DNA from 2 places in the Vibrio sp. YT-19(2023) genome. Region 2 is predicted to be linked to the other one. Evidence: predicted binding sites of a transcription regulator. Region 2 holds the regulator's gene; the other holds the start of a gene.

Region 1 (11,885 bases), on a different contig from region 2:
GTATGCAACAATCGTTACAACGAGCTACCGAGCTGGACCAAGCCATTAAAAAGAGTGGTTTAGATGCTATCACGTTTCAAAATATTAGCGCCGCCTCAGAAAAGTTCGGTTTATCAATGGACAGCGTTTCAGACCAGTACAAAGACTTCGCAGACAAGCTCGGAGACTACCAACTAACAGGTGGAGGCGAATTCTCCGATGTGGCTGAGTGGTTGAAGAAGAACAATAAGATCTCCGAGGAGATGCTAAAAGAGCTAAAACCTCTCGAAGCAATGAAGTTGATTCAAGAAGAAGCTAAACGCCGTGGAACGGATATGAATAAGCTCACGTTCCTCATGGAAAGTTTCGGTAATGACGCAATCCTCCAGTTCAAAGCGATGGCTAATATTGAGGAAATTCGAGCACAACGAGAACGATTTAATCTCAACCTCACACAGCAAGATATTGAAACATTAGTAAAAGCACGTCAAAACATTTCGTTAATCGGGGAAGGGTTTGGTCGCCTAATGGATGAATTTCTTGTTGGGTTTGGTGGAGGTAATATCAACTCCATTATGACTGACTTAAAAGAATTACAGCCTACTTTCCGACAAATGGGTGAATCTGTAAGGTCTTTCGTTAACACAGCTGTTAAACATGGTGATGAGATTATCACGATTGGTAAAACAATTGCTTCAATTTGGGTCGGTTCGAAAATCTTTACTGTATTAAGCGGTGGCTTGAGTGTTGTAAATACATTAACAAATGCATTCAAAGGTTTGTTCAAGCTTATTAGCCGTGCAGCAAGTGCACTAGGTCTTGGTAGTGCAACAAGTGCAAGTGTTAAAGGTGGTGCAGCCGCACGAGCAGCAGGTGGAGCACGAGCAGCAGCAGGTATGGCAGCAAGAGCTAACCCTTGGTTAATGGGCGGATACGCTGTATATGAGGGCAGAAAAGGCGGCTTGTTAGATCCTGAAAACTTTTTTGGTAAAAATAAATATACCGAGTTCTTAAATACCGATATCTTCGATCTAATTGGTCGTGCTGGTAGAGAGATCAGTTCAATTCAAACACAACATCAAAAAGTAGATGTAAATCTTCACGTTCGTTCTGATGTTGATAATTCTGGTAACATCATCCCTGTTGTTCGTGGTGAAATTGACCGCGCTGAGGATGATCGAATGGTGGCATTTTATAGCAACCTATCACCTTCAAACTAGAATCTAAGATATGACATTACCCCACCTTATTGGTGGGGTTTTTTATGCTATCGAATACACAAGTTGGGGTACAAATTGGAGTACATCGACTTAAAACACTATGAAAAATACTTGACCTATATCTCATAGTTGGTAAATTATGCGCTGTTAGCAATAGGCTAACTATCTGATTATCTGAGAGTTATGTAACAACTTAGTAACAACTGAGAAACTTATATAAATCAAAGGTAATTGTTCCGATGAAGACTGCAGGAGAGTGGTTATTAATCAAATTTTAACATTTGATTAGCATAACTCGCCGAAGAATTAACTATTTCAGGTGCTACCTAGGTAGCGGGGACTGTAGTTGGAGGAACCTCTGGAGAGAACCGTTAAATCGGTCGCCGAAGGAGCAAGTCTTGCACTCACGCAAGGTGAAACTCTCAGGCAAAAGGACAGAGGAGTGGAAAGTTACAACCTAACTATTTTGCTTGGCCTTCCCGCCTACAACCAATAGCTTAGTTCTTTTAGAGATCGTTGATCTCGTCCTTTCCCTCTTCTCCTTATTAGTTGTTTTATTAAGGGGAAATCATGAACAACCTACAATCTTTACTACAAACCATCGATAATTTTGTCTGGGGTCCACCGCTGCTTATTTTGCTAGTAGGTACAGGTGTTTACTTCACTTTTAGCCTTGGCTTGATCCAGTTTAAACACCTCCCAACAGCGCTAGCGATGGTATTCAGTAAAGATAAGTCATCTAATACTCAAGGTGACGTTTCTAGCTTTGCAGCTCTTTGTACTGCGCTCTCAGCAACAATTGGTACTGGTAACATTGTTGGTGTTGCCACAGCAATCAAACTCGGTGGACCAGGCGCTCTATTCTGGATGTGGCTCGCTGCCCTTTTCGGAATGGCGACTAAATACGCCGAATGTTTGTTGGCGGTTAAGTACCGAAGAGTCGATGATAAAGGCCAAATGATTGGTGGCCCAATGTATTACTTGCAATACGGTGTTGGCTCAAAAGCTCTCGCGATCATGTTTGCAGTGTTTGCTTTGGGTGTTGCTTGTTTTGGTATCGGTACGTTTCCACAAGTAAACGCGATTCTGGATGCAAGTGAGATATCTCTTGGTGTTAACCGTGAGCTATCTGCCTTCGTACTAACTCTTTTGGTTGCTTTCGTAACTTTGGGTGGCATCAAATCCATTGCTAACGTTGCAGGAAAAGTGGTTCCTACCATGGCTGTATTTTATGTGTTGGCGTGTTTAAGCGTGATCATCATGAATGCAGACCAATTGTTCAATGCCGTTGAATTAGTGCTGGTTTCAGCCTTTACATCAACAGCAGCGACTGGTGGTTTTCTAGGTGCAAGCATCATGTTGGCAATCCAATCAGGTATCGCTCGCGGTGTGTTCTCAAATGAATCTGGTTTGGGTAGCGCGCCTATGGCAGCAGCAGCAGCGAAGACAGACTCTTGTGTTAAACAAGGCCTAATTTCAATGACGGGTACCTTTTTCGATACCATCATTATTTGTACCATGACAGGCCTTGCTCTAATCCTGACCGGTGCATGGCAAAGTGACCTAGCAGGCGCCGCGATGACGACTCATGCTTTTGCGGTGGGTTTAAATGCAGATACATTTGGCCCTATGCTCGTCTCAATCGGTTTGATGTTCTTCGCTTTTACCACCATTCTTGGTTGGAACTACTACGGTGAGCGTTGCGTTGTGTTCCTGTTCGGAACTAAAGCTGTGCTTCCATACAAACTGATTTTCGTCGGCTTGGTGGCATCTGGTGCATTCCTTCACCTCGATATGATTTGGCTACTGGCTGATATCGTAAACGGTCTGATGGCAATTCCTAACCTAATTGGTTTGATCGCACTGCGTCACGTCGTACTGGCAGAAACCAAACTGTTCTTTAGCTCAACATCGCAATCAGGTAAAGTTGAAGCAGTGAAAGCTTAGTGAAACGGCAGGTTTGCGGTCACAAACTGTCAGTCACAGAGAGCAAGACACATTAGAAATGGTAAAACACAAAACCCGCTATTATTTAGCGGGCTTTATTTATCTTCGGTTAAATGGTTAATCTCTCAACCATTGATGCTCAACGTTTTCTCCACGTTCTTCAAAAAACTTCGCATTTTTTTGCTTGAATTGATCCGCTTTCAACTCTGATAGCGGCCAGTCTAAAAATGCTTCTGTTACAAACGAGTCGCCGACACCAACTTCAATCGATTCCAGATGTTTCCCGATGTAGCGATAAAAGTAGCCTTGCCCAAACGCATCGCACACCATAGGTACATGCCTGACACGTTGATGATTGACAGAGACCGAAGCCCAAGTCGTCGTTTTAGGTTCACAGGTTTGCTCTTTTACAACGTCAACCTCAAATTTATTGTCCATAGTTGTCGAAACAAAAACGACAATAGCGTCATGCAAATACACACGCCTGAGCAATAACTGTTTAGTATCTTGAGTTCGCGTTTGTTGTATTCCATTAGCAAAAGGCTCGAAGTAGCCCCAGTGCCAAGACCAGATCATGCCGCGTTGCGCAAACTGTACTTGTGGCCACGTATGCCAAGCAACAGCGGCACCTATCCCCACAATAAATACAGCGAGTAGTATCAACAATCGATAAATATTACGCATTAAACGGGTTTTTCAATTAATAACTTCACACCAAGTGCGACTAATACTGCGCCCGTCGCGCCTTCCATCCACTTCATAAAGCTTGCATTCTTTAGTAGATTTTTAGCCGAGTTAAGCGCGCCAGCTAAACCACACTGCCAAACCATCGCAATAGCAAAGTGTACAGATGCCATCATCATTGATTGAAGCAAGGGTGAACCTTCTGGATTCACAAACTGTGGCAAGAAAGCCAAATAGAAGACCGCCGTTTTCGGGTTCAAGACGTTAGAAAGAAAGCCCTCTCTAAAAGAGCGCTTACCATTAAACACTTCGTGAATCTGCTCGGTCACGGTCAATCCATCTTTCGACGACATTAGCGCTTTTAAACTGCTCAAACCAAGCCAGATAAGATAAGCTGCGCCAATCATTTTTACGATTTGGAACAACTCTGCTGATTGCGCAAGAATCGCCGAGATACCAACCGCAGAAAAAAAAGCATGTACGAATAAGCCAAAGCAAATCCCTAGACTGGTTGTACATCCATCTTTTAGGCCCGAGCGGCTAGTGTTACGGATAACAAGTGCAGTATCTAAACCTGGCGTTAACGTTAAAATCGTAATGGCAATAATAAATGCCTCGAAATTCAAAATATCCATATTATCGTGATAATTAATTGTCAATCCTTCATCAATACCGCCAATCCACAAGATTCGCAAGCTTCTTTTTTAAGAGAGCTATACAACTGGGTGAGTTTATGGACAATGGGTTGGAGTTAATTGTTAATTATTAGTAAATTAACGCAGGTTGCTTAGTGCAACACCATATGAAGGACCCGTTATCGGGTGTTTAGGGAAAGAACAAAAGAATAAGAGTAGTCACATGAACGCATTTACAAAACTCGTTGAACATTCCAAAAAAGTGGCAAATTTTGAGCATCTATCTGCCATCATAGATTGGGATCAAGCAGCGGTCATGCCACCTGGTGGCGCTGAAGCACGCTCGAATGCCACGGCAGAGCTTGATGTACATATCCATTCTTTAATGACTCAACCGCACTTGGGAGAGCTTTTCGCTCAGGCAGAAGAAGAGACGCTGTCTACAAAAGAAAAATCTATCCTAAGAGAAATGAAGCGTGGGTGGCAGCAAGCTAACTTACTACCAGAATCATTAGTTCAAGCTCAATCTCTTGCTGGCTCCAAATGTGAACATGCATGGCGTACACAACGTGGAGAAAATGACTGGGCTGGTTTTGAAAAGAACTGGGCTGAAGTAGTAAAGCTATCGCAGGAAGAAGCGCAAATTAGAGCCGAAGCAAATGGCACGACTCCTTATGATGCCATGCTCGATGTTTATGAACCTGGCACAACGTCTGCGTCGTTAGACATTCTTTTTGCTGACGTGAAAACCTGGCTTCCTACTTTGATCGATGAAGCGCTTGAAAAACAACAATCAGACAACATCTTATTGCCAACTGCACACTACCCTGCGGAAAAGCAAAAAGCGCTCGGTTTGGAAGTCATGAAGCTACTTCAATTCGATTTTGAACACGGTCGACTTGATGAGAGTACCCACCCATTTTGTGGCGGTGTACCGACAGATGTACGTATTACGACACGTTATAATGAAAACGAGTTTGTCCAATCATTGATGGGGATTGTCCACGAAACTGGCCATGCTCGATACGAGCAAGGGCTACCAAAAGATTTATCAGGAACACCCGCGGGAGAAGCTCGCTCTATGGGTATTCATGAATCACAATCACTCTTCTTTGAAATGCAAATAGGACGAAGCAGCGCGTTTATCGATCACCTCGCTCGACTGGCTTCTAACCATTTTTCTGGTAGTGAATTCGAAAAAGACAATTTAGCCAAAATTTACACTCGCGTAGAAAAAGGCTTTATTCGCGTAGATGCTGACGAACTTACATATCCTGCTCACGTTATTCTTCGATATGAAATTGAGCGAGATCTCATGAACGGCGTTATCAAACATACATATGTACCAGAACTCTGGAACGAAAAGATGAAAGCGTACTTGGGGCTATCAACCGAAGGAAACTTCAAAAATGGCTGTATGCAAGATATCCATTGGACAGACGGAAGTTTTGGCTATTTCCCGTCCTACACGCTCGGTGCGATGTACGCTGCACAATTTATGGCAGCAATGAAACAAACCGTCGATGTAGATGCGGTTATTCGTTCTGGCGACTTAGCTCTGATATTCAATTGGCTCTCGGAAAACATCTGGAGTAAAGGTAGCTTATTCACCACTGATGAGTTGGTAAAACAAGCCACGGGTGAAACACTGAATGCTAAACACTTTCAAGCTCACCTAAAAGATCGCTACTTATAAAGCGAAAAGAATAGAAAGTAAAAGCCCAAGGTTCGTATGTTCCTTGGGCTTTTTGTAGGCTATCTATGTGTTATGCCAAGCTAGGGATGAGCCTAGGCTTGTACAAACAGTCCTCACCCTCTGGTCTAGTTTTAAACCGACGATGAAGCCACATATACTGGCTCGGACTTGCCATGATTGATGTTTCAACTATTTGATTCACGAATGCGGCGGCGCGTTGATGATCCTCTTTCGGGAAACCGTCGACGGGCGCACTAATGGTTAGGGTATAGTGTCCGTCTTTTCCTCTTACCATCGTAAAAGGCACAATGGCGCAATCTGTAGAATCAACCAACAAACTTGTACCTGTCGTAGTACAAGCATTTTTAACGGCAAATAACGGTGCAAATGTCGAGCGTCGGTTACCATAATCGTGGTCCGGTGCATACCAAACCCGCTCACCCGTTTTAAGTGATTCAAGCATGGCTTTGACGTTTTTACGATCAATCAGTGTACGATTAGAGCGAGAGCGTCCCTTATACTGAAAATAATCAAAGCACGGATTATTGTTTGGGCGATAAACACCGGTTCCAGACTTTTTAATGCCAAAAGCTCGAGCACCTAACTCTAGATTCATTGAGTGTACGGCCAACATTAATGCACCGTTGCCTGACTTCTCTAAAGCCTCTAGATGCTCCATGCCTTTTATCGTGACGTGTTTGTTTACCCGTTTATCTGACCAAAACCATGCCATTGCGGTCTCAAAAAGTGCGATGCCAGTATTGTCGATGTTGTCTTTTAGAATTGCTTCGCGTTGGCATTCTTCCATATGAGGGAAGCAAAGCTCAAGATTGCGTCTGATAGTAACTTGACGTTTTCTCATGATTCGCATAGCTAAACGACCAATGTTGCGTCCCAAAGCTAGTTGAACTTTAAAAGGAAGGAGGCTAAGTAAGTACATCACGCTAATGATAATTAACGTTCCCCAGTAACGAGGCAAAAGAAATTCGGCCTTGAATGCAGGCTTTTTGTATTTGTTCATGTAAGTATTGTCAGATGTGCCCATCTATAAGTGATAAAAACAATGATAATGGACTGCACTTTTATCATTGATAACGCTAATAACATAAATTAAAGCGCGCGGATTCTATGGTTCTTCGACACACTACACAATAAGAACTTTGCAGAAATATGTAGGGAATGAAAAAGCAGTAAAGATGAGTCGCCACGTTAACATCTATCGGAGTGATTTATCTACTGCCCTTTCCTAAAGTTTGAAGAAACATAACTTTGTATTTTCAATGCGCTAAATAATGCCTGTTTTTCAATCACATAATGCGACCGTGATGAATACAACAATAAGACGTCATATCAATACTCGCCATTAGCGATTGAATTTGTACTAAAAAGCCGCAGCAATTTCTCGCTGCGGCTTCTTATTCACTTAACAAGTAGAGTGGCGTTATTCGTGCCCTACTGTTTTGGATAATAAATTTACGATCAACACACCAGCGATGATAAACCCAATACCAACTAGGGCTGGTAAGTCTAGACGCTGTCCGTAAACAAAGTAACCAACCGTCGCAACCAAAACGATCCCAGCACCACTCCATATGGCATAAACAACCCCGACAGGCATTGTTTGCACTGTGACGGAAAGCAAGAAGAAAGCGATGCCGTAACCAATCAAAACGACTGTGCTCGGCATTACTTTCGTAAATTGCTCTGTTTTGGGAATATAAGAAGTGGCAATCACTTCACATACAATCGCTATCGACAGCGCCAACATTGGTGGCATAGAGACAAGCATTTTGAACATAAGGCATTAACGCTCAACAGAAATGTAACCGACAACATGTCCGGATAATTAGGCCGCGCATTATACCCAACTCATCTCACGATGGAATACCACTAACGATGTTTACACACCATCACTTTCGCTTACTTTTTGATGACCAGGTGAAAGGCTGACGTTTTGGTGCTGACGAGAAATTTCAAAGTAGATATGCATATCAATCGGCTCAGGTGTATTGAGTAGCATCTTACCTACTTCACGTTGGAAATGAGCATAATTACCTAGCTCATCCGTTAGTTCTAGGAGCTCGTAAGAGGCTTCATCGGCAAACATTCCATACGCATACTGATAATGACTGATATCCTTGCTCTTATCATAACCCAGCTTTTGAAGAGCTTGATCAATCTCTTCCGGCGTATAAATGTCTTTATCACCAAACGAATGCAGTAGCACGCAAGGAACTTCTTGAGCTATGCTCTGAATCTTTGTCTTTCTCTTGAAAATACCGAACATAATGTCCTCCACTGACGATGTTTCCAAATATGCACATTAATGCAAAATGGTGAGCTGATTGTTTTTAGTATGGCTCATTAATTTGAGACTTCCTTACTACGAAGTCACCTTCACATATTAACGTGATCGCATAATTACCAGCAAATAGTACACACTGCGTTTCAAACCTATCTCATCAGAAACTCTGCTTTAGTCACAATTGTGTGACAACCCCGAGTACGGTTTACCATAATGTAAAGAGTAGATTGAAAAGTCGGATTTCGTATCGACATCTAAACTTAATTAAGTTAGCTTTAGAAGTATAGACGTCTAGATTGACTATACTTAGGGAGAGAAAGTCGTGCCAATTAGAATTCCAGATCAATTACCAGCTACCGATGTATTAAGGACAGAAAACATCTTCGTGATGAGTGAAACGCGTGCAGCGAGTCAGGAAATACGTCCTTTAAGAGTGCTGATCCTTAATCTGATGCCCAAAAAAATAGAGACTGAAACTCAGTTTCTGCGTCTACTCTCAAACAGCCCACTACAGGTTAACGTCGAATTACTGCGCATTGATAACCGCCCGAGTAAAAATACGCCAACTGAACATTTAGACACGTTTTATCGCCAATTTGAAATGGTGCGAGATAAAAACTTCGATGGCATGATCATTACTGGGGCTCCATTAGGTTTGGTACAATTTGAAGATGTCATTTATTGGGATCATCTCAAAACCATCATGGAGTGGGCAAAAGATCATGTGACATCCACTCTTTATGTTTGCTGGGCTGCGCAAGCGGGACTAAAGCTACTCTACGATCTACCTAAAAAAACGCGTAAAGAAAAACTTTCAGGCGTGTATCATCACCAAATCCATCATCAATTTCACCCTATCTTACGTGGATTTGATGACACGTTTTTGGCTCCTCACTCGCGTTACGCAGATTTTTCGCCTCACTTTCTAGAAGAGCATACTGACTTAGACATTTTAGCGACATCGGATGTCGCAGGTGTGTACTTGGCCACCACAAAAGACAAACGCAATGTCTTTGTCACAGGACACCCTGAGTATGATTCTCACACCTTACATAATGAATATATCCGAGATTTAAGCGAAGGTATGGAGCCCGCTATTCCTGTCAACTATTACCCAAACAACAACCCAGATAACCCACCAATTGCAAGCTGGAGAAGCCATGGACACCTCCTCTTTTTAAACTGGCTGAACTACTGTGTTTATCAGCAAACACCGTACGACCTCGATCACTTCAGTGAAGATGCTTTCACTAAAGACGATTAGCTTCAAAATAAGCAAACAAAGCACTCATCATTACCGAAATGTAATATGTGAACCAAGCCGCCATATGGCGGCTTTTTCATAACAGTTTGCAAACCTGATCGCATAGTGTTTTTTCCTCAATAGGCTTTTGCTAAGTAATTCATATCATGCAGAAAGATTCAGGGATGTAGGGATAAAGAATGAAAACAGCAAAGCTCGGTGCACTAATATTATTGTCTCAGTTTGCACTCGTGGGTTGCGTGACGGTGAAAGAAGATGGAAGCCCTGTCGTTAAAGCCGATCCTGTGGCAATGGCAGAATCACGTATCGCACTTGGCTTAGGTTATTTAGACGGCGGTAACATGATTCGCGCGCATGATAACTTACAACAAGCCTTAAACCACGCACCTCAATACTATCGCGCGCAATTATCTATGGCTCACTACTACGAAACGGTTGGTGAAGATATTAAAGCCGAACAGATGTATAAACGCTCTCTACGCCAACACACTAAAAACGGAAATGTGCTCAATAACTACGGTACTTTTCTTTGCAAGCGAGGTGACTTCGAAAAAGCCGATCAGATGTTTAATCGAGCCATTGAGCAGCCTTATTACTACCTTATTCCAGCGAGCTATGAGAATGCAGCTTTTTGTGCTCTAAAATCACAAGATAAAGACAAAGCGAGATACTACTTTACTAGAGCTATCGATCATGATCCCCATAGACCAAAATCGATTTTGCAACTCGCTAAAATAGAAATTGATAGCGGTGATTATACTGAAGCTAGAATTCGATTAATGAGATTCAATCAAATGTATGGCGTGAAGAAGCCCTCTTTGCAACTCATGATTCAACTTGAACGTGCAGCAGGCAATGAAGCTCTCGAGAAAAAGTATCAAAAACAATTGGAAAAATTTTCTTAGTACAAAATAGCGATACATAAGGCGCATTAGCTCACAGCCAATACAGCGCTTGACCAAGAATCCAGTGAATTCAGACTCACGGTGATACATTCATCCTGTACATAAACGTCAAATTCGGTACTATTTGAACGGAATAAGTGACCAAGTCACATTATAAAAAGTGCGCACACAACGAAATTTGTACATCATACTGTTTTTAAGATTGATTTCGGCACATTGATAAATACTAAATATTACTGACATGCACCAGAAGGAAGTTGAAGCCGGATGAAACCTGCCTGCACTCTGTTATTACTCACTTTGCTGAGTTCACCTTTTGTCGTCAGTGCACAAGAAAATATTGAGAAAACATTCACATTTGGCATTGTGTCCAATAAAGCCCAAAGCAAAATCAAAAAAGCGACGCCCCTTACTCAGTATGTAACTGAAAATATGGCTGAATATGGTTACGCAAAAGGGGCGGTAAAGGTATTTAAAAACTATCGTCAGCTCGCGGTTGCGCTTGAAAATGGCACCGTTCAAATTGCAACGGCGACCCCCTTTAATGCGATGACCTTAGAAAAGGAGTCTAATAGCCAAGTCCTCGCTATACGATGGAAAAAAGGCCTGCAAAAATATCATACGGTGTTCTTTACTAATAAAGAGAGTGGCATTGAGTCATTTTCTGACCTGCGCGGAAAAACGCTTGTTTTCGAAAAGCGCACGTCTACCAGCAGCTATTACCTACCTGCGATTACATTGCTGAACCACGGAGAAAAACTGCAATACCTTCCCTCTCCTGATGACAAACCGGCCAAAGACAGTATTGGTTATTTATTCCTTGATGAGCAACTCGCTCAGTCAAATGAAATCAACCTATCTGTATGGGTATATAAACAGAGAGTTGCAGCAGGAGCATTCAGTAACTTCAACTGGAACAATCCCAAAGATTTGCCAGAGAACATGAAAGACAAACTAGCGATTTTTTCTCGTTCTGTTGAAATACCCAGGGATTTAATTCTCGCTTCTCCAAGCATGAGCCTAGAGCAACAGCGTAAAATCACGTCCATACTGCTTGATATGGATACAACTCACGAAGGCTCTCTCGCACTTAAAAAGTTTCAGAACACCAAAAAATTCAGCGCGCTTACTCCAGAAATGCGAGCCTCCTTAAGTACAGTGCGCAAGTCAGTTCACTTGTTACCGAAGGTGGATTGATGTTTCAAAAGCTCTCACTCGAAACCAAATACATTTGCTCGACAATGTTCGTT
Region 2 (7,149 bases):
TAAACAAGCCAGCTAATTGCTGTAAGTATGCAGTAATTATTTGCCTTACATTTTGACACCTTCTCATTTGCTTCTACATTTAAATGAAGCCAAAGAGGAGGGTTTTGTCATGAAAGGCGATCCAATCATCATTCAACATCTCAATAAAGTGCTCGGTAACGAGCTCGTCGCTATTAATCAGTATTTTCTTCACGCCCGAATGTATAAAGACTGGGGCTTAAAGCACCTAGCAGACAAGGAATATCACGAATCTATCGATGAGATGAAGCATGCCGATCATCTAATTGAGCGTATTTTGTTCCTTGAAGGCCTACCGAACCTACAAGATTTAGGTAAGTTGATGATTGGTGAAGATACCAAGGAAATGCTCGAGTGTGATTTAAAGCTTGAAATGGCGGCTATTCCAGATTTAAAAGATGCGATTGCCTACGCTGAAGACATTCGAGATTATGTGTCTAGAGATCTCTTCCAAGATATTCTTGAAGATGAAGAAGAACATGTTGATTGGCTAGAGACGCAACTTGGCTTGATTGAAATGTCTGGTATTGAGAATTATCTCCAAGCGCAATACGTGGACGAAGAGTAACGATACTTTCTGAGTTTGCATACTCCAATAATAGTAAGAAGAAAGAGCACCTGACTCGAAAATCAGGTGCTTAACCCCGTTATCTGGTCTAATCTCTTTTATTATCGGCTTTTTAAGGATATTGCTCGCAATCTTGCCTATGAAGTTTGATTTCTATCCGATAGAATTTATGCCCCCTTACCTAAAAATAAAAAAGAGAAACGTCCATGTCTGAAGACAACCACCAAGCAGCCACTCCAGAAGAAGAACATCGCCAAAAAGCATTGGATTACCATGCTTATCCAACTCCAGGAAAGATTGCTGTCGAACTGACAAAGCCTGCGGAAACGGCGGGTGATCTTGCCCTTGCTTACAGCCCTGGTGTTGCAGAGCCAGTGCGTGAAATCGCACAAAACCCGGATAACGTGTACAAGTACACTGCAAAAGGGAACATGGTTGCTGTTATTTCTAACGGTACCGCTATTCTAGGTCTAGGTAACCTAGGTCCACTTGCATCTAAGCCAGTGATGGAAGGTAAAGCGTTACTGTTTAAGCGTTTCGCAGGTCTTGACTCTATTGATATTGAAGTTAAGCACCGCACGATCGATGAATTTGTTGATACTGTTGCGAGCATTGCAGACACTTTTGGCGGTATCAACCTTGAAGATATTAAAGCACCAGACTGTTTTGAGATTGAAAAGCGTCTGATTGAACGTTGTGATGTACCAGTATTCCACGATGATCAACATGGTACTGCTATTGTAACGGCAGCGGGTATGCTGAATGCAATCGAACTTCAAGGTAAGAAACTTGAAGATTCAACAATTGTTTGTCTTGGCGCTGGCGCTGCCGCTGTAGCTTGTATGGAGCTTCTGATCAAATGCGGCGCAATGCGCGAAAAAATCTACATGCTAGATCGCAAAGGTGTGATTCACACTCGTCGTGATGATCTTAATGAATATAAGCAGCTATTTGCGAACAATACAGATAAGCGCACACTAGAAGACGTGATTGAAGGTGCAGATCTGTTCCTAGGTGTATCTGGTCCAAACCTATTGCCAGCGGAAGCGTTGAAGTTGATGGCAGATAAGCCAATCGTATTCGCATGTTCTAACCCGGATCCTGAAATCAAGCCGGAACTTGCTCACGCAGTTCGTGATGACTTGATCATGGGTACTGGCCGTAGTGATTATCCTAACCAAGTTAACAACGTATTGTGTTTCCCATTCATTTTCCGCGGTGCTCTTGATGTGCGTGCAAGTGAAATCAATGATGAAATGAAACTTGCAGCCGTTGAGGCGATTCGTGAGCTAGCAAAAGAGCCTGTACCTGAAGCCGTATTGAAGGCTGCAGGTGTTGATAAGCTAGAGTTTGGTGCGGACTATATTATTCCAAAACCAATGGATTCACGTTTGCTACCACGTGTTGCAAAAGCGGTTGCTCAGGCGGCGGTTAATTCAGGTGTAGCTCGTATCGAGATGCCTGAAAACTACATGGCAGAGTAATATATCTTTCAGATGTGATACACAAAAATGGGACGCTATTGCGTCCCATTTTTTATGTCATTCATTTGGCTCGAGGCAAGAGTCATTACCTGAAACCTCTTATCAGGCTTTTTTTATTCTTCGTCGAATGACTCAAATTCGATGCCCATTTCCGTCATCAGCGCTTTTACTTCTGTTGGAATATCATCAGGACGGTCTTTACGAAGGTCTTCATCTGTCGGAAGTGGCTGACCTGTGTACGCGTGCAAAAATGCCTCGCATAGCAATTCGCTATTGGTTGCATGGCGTAAGTTATTGATCTGACGGCGAGTACGCTCATCAGTTAGCACCTTTAAAACTTTTAGCGGGATAGAGACGGTAATTTTTTTTACTTGTTCGCTTTTTTTGCCGTGCTCTGCATATGGGCTAATGTATTCGCCATTCCAGTCAGCCATTGCACACCTTCATTTATGTAATCGGTTAAAAATAATTTAGGTGCTGATTTTAGCTGCATTTACCGCCATAAGCAAAGACATATAGACGTCTAGAAGTGTTGACGTCTCATTTTTTGACGAGTAAAGTGAACATAACAGCAAAGGAAGCGTGTTGATCACTTTATGTTACTCATTAGATATAGCGCATTCCTATTTAGAAGTCATTACCCGTGAAAGGATACACCCATGAGCACTCGCAAACCTGCGACCATTGCAGTACGCACTGGTATTGAATCAGACAGCCAATATCATGCTGTCGTTCCACCTATTTATCTTTCCACTAACTATGGTTTTCCTGCTTTTGGTGAAGTGCCCAAGTATGATTACACACGATCTGGTAATCCAAACCGCGGACTGTTGGAAAGTGCGCTATCTGAACTTGAGTCTGGAAAAGGAGCGGTTGTTACTAACTGCGGTACGTCGGCATTAAATTTATGGGTTTCCGCTTTTCTCGGCCCAGATGATCTCATTATTGCTCCTCACGATTGTTATGGCGGCACCTATCGTCTTTTTAATACCCGAGCTAGCAAAGGCGATTTTAAGGTTCAGTTTGTCGATCAATCAGACGAACAGGCTTTAGATGCTGCATTGGCACAAAAACCAAAACTCATTTTGCTAGAAACTCCGTCAAATCCTCTGGTTCGCGTAGTGGATATTGCAGCTACTTGTGAAAAAGCGAAACAAATCGGCGCGTTAGTTGCGGTGGACAATACCTTTTTGACACCCGTGTACCAAAAACCTTTAGAGCTAGGTGCGGATTTTGTTATCCACTCCACAACAAAGTACATCAACGGTCATTCGGACGTAATTGGTGGAGTAATCATCACCAACACAGAGGCGCATGCAGAAGAGCTTGCATGGTGGGGCAATTGTATTGGTGCAACGGGCACACCTTTCGATAGTTATATGACGCTGCGAGGTATTCGTACGCTTGGTGCTCGTATGCGAGTACATGAGGAGAGCTCACAGCAGGTACTGGCTTACCTACAGAAACAAGCGTTAGTTAAAACTATCTATCATCCAAGCCTGCTGGAACATCCAGGTCATGACATCGCTAAAAAGCAGCAAACGGGCTTTGGCTCTATGTTGAGTTTTGAGTTTGCTGGTTCGTTTGAACAGTTAAAGGTGTTTGTGAAAGAGCTCCAACTGTTTTCATTAGCAGAGTCATTAGGTGGTGTAGAAAGTTTGATTTGCCACCCAGCATCCATGACGCACCGTGCAATGGGTGAGGAGGCGTTGGCGGAGGCTGGGGTCTCTCATCAACTATTGCGTTTGTCTGTCGGTTTGGAAGATGCACAAGACCTCATCACAGATTTAGAACAAGCGTTCGCTAAAGCTACCCAGTAATAGGAGACGATAACAATGACTGTACAACGTCAGCTGCATAAGTTTGGTGGCAGTAGCTTAGCAAACCCAGAATGCTACTTACGCGTTGTGGGTATTCTCAAGGAGTATTCGACAGAAAATGATCTGGTGGTCGTCTCTGCTGCAGGAAAAACCACTAACCGCTTGATTGAGTTTTTGGAAGGGTTAAATAAAGATGGCCGAATTGCGCATGAAGCGCTTCAAAGCTTAAGACAGTTTCAAACTGAGCTAATAGAAAGCTTGTTGGAGAGTGAAGCAAAAGAAGAGCTGTTAGCTTTATTACATGATGAGTTCAGTACTCTCTCGGAGCTGACTGCACCACTCACTAATGCGCAAAAAGCCGCGGTACTGGGGCACGGAGAAGTATGGTCTGCTCGCCTATTGGCCGCGTTATTATCTCAACGTTCTATCCCTGCGGTTGCACAAGATGCACGAGCGTTTTTACGTGCAGAAGCGGGAACTCAACCAGAGGTTGATCGCGCTCGTTCATACCCTTTAATTAAAGAGATCCTCGCGCAGCATAACCATAAACGTGTGGTAATTACTGGCTTTATGGCTCAGAACGAGGCAGGAGAAACCATTCTACTTGGTCGTAACGGCTCTGACTATTCTGCAACGGTCATAGGCGCGCTTGCTGAAGTCAGTACTGTCACGATTTGGAGTGATGTTGCTGGTGTCTATAGTGCCGATCCACGTTTGGTGTCTGATGCTTGTTTATTACCGTTACTTCGATTGGATGAAGCCAGTGAACTTGCTCGCTTAGCTGCCCCAGTGCTACACAGTCGTACGCTTCAGCCTGTGGCGCAAAGTACCATGGACCTTAATCTCAAGTGTAGCTATCTGCCAGAGTCGGGTTCTACTCGTATTGAGCGTGTATTGGCATCTGGTCGTGGCGCTAAAATTATTACTTCACTGGATGATGTTTTATTGGTGCAGTTGTCTTTCATGCATGGGCACGACTTCGAAAAAACACAGAGTGATGTATTACAAGCGTTGCAGCGCGCGCAATTAGAGCCATTGGCATTTGAAGCTCAATCCGATCAGCATACGCTACGCTTGGCTTACACCGCAGAAATCGCCGGTGGTGCATTGAAACACTTGCAAGAGCTTGCGGTAGAGGCAGAAATTAAGCTAAAAGAAGGTTACTCGCTCTTAGCTGCGGTAGGTGCAGGCGTTACGAAAAACGCCAATCATTGCTTTGGCTTTTATCAAAAGCTAAAGCACTCTCCGGTAGAATTTATCTCTGAAACAGACTCAGGGCTGAGCCTAGTCGCTGTTTTGCGCCGTACTGATACCGAGGCGTTGGTTCAAACGATTCATAGCCAGTTGTTCCAAGCGCAAAAACGCGTGGCAGTGGCTTTATGTGGCAAGGGTAATATTGGTTCTAGTTGGTTAAATTTATTTGCGACGCAAAAAAGTGAGCTCGAAAAACGTCATGGTATGAGCTTTGATCTTGTCGCGGTTGTGGATAGCCAAACCTATTGGTTCGATGAGCAAGGTATTGAGGCGGCGAGTGTTGCTGAACGATTTGATGATGAAAGCATAGCAAACAATGGGGATTGGCTGGCACGTTTGGGAGCGCTTAAAAGCTATGATGAAGCCGTCGTGCTTGATGTTACCGCGAGTAAAGAGTTAGCTCAGCGCTACGTAGAAATCGCACAGCAAGGCATTCATTTGATTTCCGCTAACAAAGTGGCCGGTTCCGCAGATAGTCAGTACTACCATCAGGTTCAAGATGCATTCGCTAAAATTGGTCGTCATTGGCTATACAACGCAACGGTTGGTGCTGGGTTACCGATAAACCATACCGTGCGAGATCTTCGTGAAAGTGGGGATGAAATCGTCGCTCTATCGGGGATTTTCTCGGGGACGTTATCATGGCTGTTCCAACAGTTTGATGGTTCTGTGCCATTTAATGATTTAGTCGATCTTGCTTGGCAGCAAGGGTTAACCGAACCTGACCCTCGTTCTGATTTAGATGGCTCCGATGTAATGCGTAAGTTAGTCATCTTGGCTCGAGAGTCGGGCCTAGATATAGAACCAGACAGCGTTAAAGTTGAGTCTTTGGTGCCAGAAGAATTAAGAGAACTGAGCTTAGATGATTTCTTCGATAATGGAGCGTTGTTGAGTGAAATACTTCAAGAGCGTCTGACAAAAGCACAGAGAAACGATCAAGTGCTTCGCTATGTGGCGCGTTTAGAAAAAAATGGTAAAGCAACGGTGGGAGTCGAAGCGTTATCTCGTGAGCACGCGCTCGCCAACTTATTGCCATGCGATAACATTTTTGCCATAGAGAGCAAGTGGTACAAAGATAACCCTCTGGTCATTCGAGGACCAGGCGCAGGCAGAGAAGTGACAGCCGGCGCTATTCAATCCGACCTCAACCGATTGGCTGGTTTATTTTAAAGTTGCGATTGACCTAAAAACCCTGGAATTAATCCAGGGTTTTTTATTCCCCTATCAGTGCCATACTGAAGTCATAACCCGTGCAAAATGGTGAGATGATGCTCAAGTAGAAACTTGAACTATCTTCATTATTAACGTGAGAAAAATTCATAATTACAAGGTTGACATTAAATCGTATTCAATACATTCTGTAGACATATAGACGTCTAAACGTCGATTTTAAGGATTTGTTTTCGTGGCGGAGTGCCGCAGGGAGAGTAAGATGGGATATACGCACGCAGGCCATATCGACGCCTTGAACCAGAATATTGCTGAGTTATCAGATAACATCAATGTATCGTTTGAGTTTTTTCCGCCAAGCAGCGCTAAGATGGAAGAAACACTTTGGAATTCAGTGCACCGTCTTAAAACGCTTCAACCTAAATTTGTTTCTGTGACTTACGGTGCGAACTCCGGCGAGCGTGACAGAACACACTCCATCATTAAAGAAATTAAAGCCACAACCGGATTGGTTGCCGCTCCCCATCTCACTTGTATTGATGCGACTCGTGAAGAGTTGATTAATATTGCCGATGATTATTGGAACAATGGTATTGAAAATATCGTCGCTCTGCGTGGTGATATTCCTCCAGGTGGCGGTGCGCCTGATATGTATGCCTCGGATTTGGTTGAGCTGCTGAAATCACGCCACGATTTCGATATCTCCGTTGCTGCATTCCCTGAGGTTCACCCTGAAGCTAAAAGCGCTCAGTCTGACTTATTGAACCTAAAACGTAAGGTAGATGCAGGTGCAAACCGTGCTATTACTCAGTTCTTTTTTGACGTTGAGTCTTAC

What was found. Region 2 encodes MetJ, which represses methionine synthesis genes. Its sites were predicted from a motif close to TTAGACNTNTANANGTCTAA; they were not measured.
Region 1: a site for MetJ is predicted at 8,742-8,761, ahead of metA (homoserine O-acetyltransferase MetA). Genes of this name have one in related genera too.

Annotation. Positions count from the first base shown of each region.
Region 1 covers NZ_JAWOQN010000037.1:1,423-13,307, reverse strand. The annotation lists gene R7E78_RS20550 (hypothetical protein) at 1-1,199, shown strand, start outside; glycine riboswitch at 1,548-1,647, shown strand; gene R7E78_RS20545 (alanine/glycine:cation symporter family protein) at 1,770-3,146, shown strand; gene R7E78_RS20540 (hypothetical protein) at 3,264-3,830, opposite strand; gene R7E78_RS20535 (LysE family translocator) at 3,830-4,465, opposite strand; gene R7E78_RS20530 (carboxypeptidase M32) at 4,689-6,161, shown strand; gene R7E78_RS20525 (LpxL/LpxP family Kdo(2)-lipid IV(A) lauroyl/palmitoleoyl acyltransferase) at 6,232-7,182, opposite strand; gene R7E78_RS20520 (DMT family transporter) at 7,603-7,938, opposite strand; gene R7E78_RS20515 (DUF6559 family protein) at 8,062-8,448, opposite strand; gene metA (homoserine O-acetyltransferase MetA) at 8,789-9,730, shown strand; gene pilW (type IV pilus biogenesis/stability protein PilW) at 9,910-10,635, shown strand; gene R7E78_RS20500 (phosphate/phosphite/phosphonate ABC transporter substrate-binding protein) at 10,903-11,832, shown strand; gene R7E78_RS20495 (diguanylate cyclase domain-containing protein) at 11,832-11,885, shown strand, end outside.
Region 2 covers NZ_JAWOQN010000063.1:456-7,604, reverse strand. The annotation lists gene R7E78_RS23555 ((2Fe-2S)-binding protein) at 1-16, shown strand, start outside; gene bfr (bacterioferritin) at 110-586, shown strand; gene R7E78_RS23545 (malic enzyme-like NAD(P)-binding protein) at 793-2,070, shown strand; gene metJ (met regulon transcriptional regulator MetJ) at 2,184-2,504, opposite strand; gene R7E78_RS23535 (O-succinylhomoserine (thiol)-lyase) at 2,730-3,890, shown strand; gene R7E78_RS23530 (bifunctional aspartate kinase/homoserine dehydrogenase II) at 3,906-6,314, shown strand; gene metF (methylenetetrahydrofolate reductase) at 6,577-7,149, shown strand, end outside.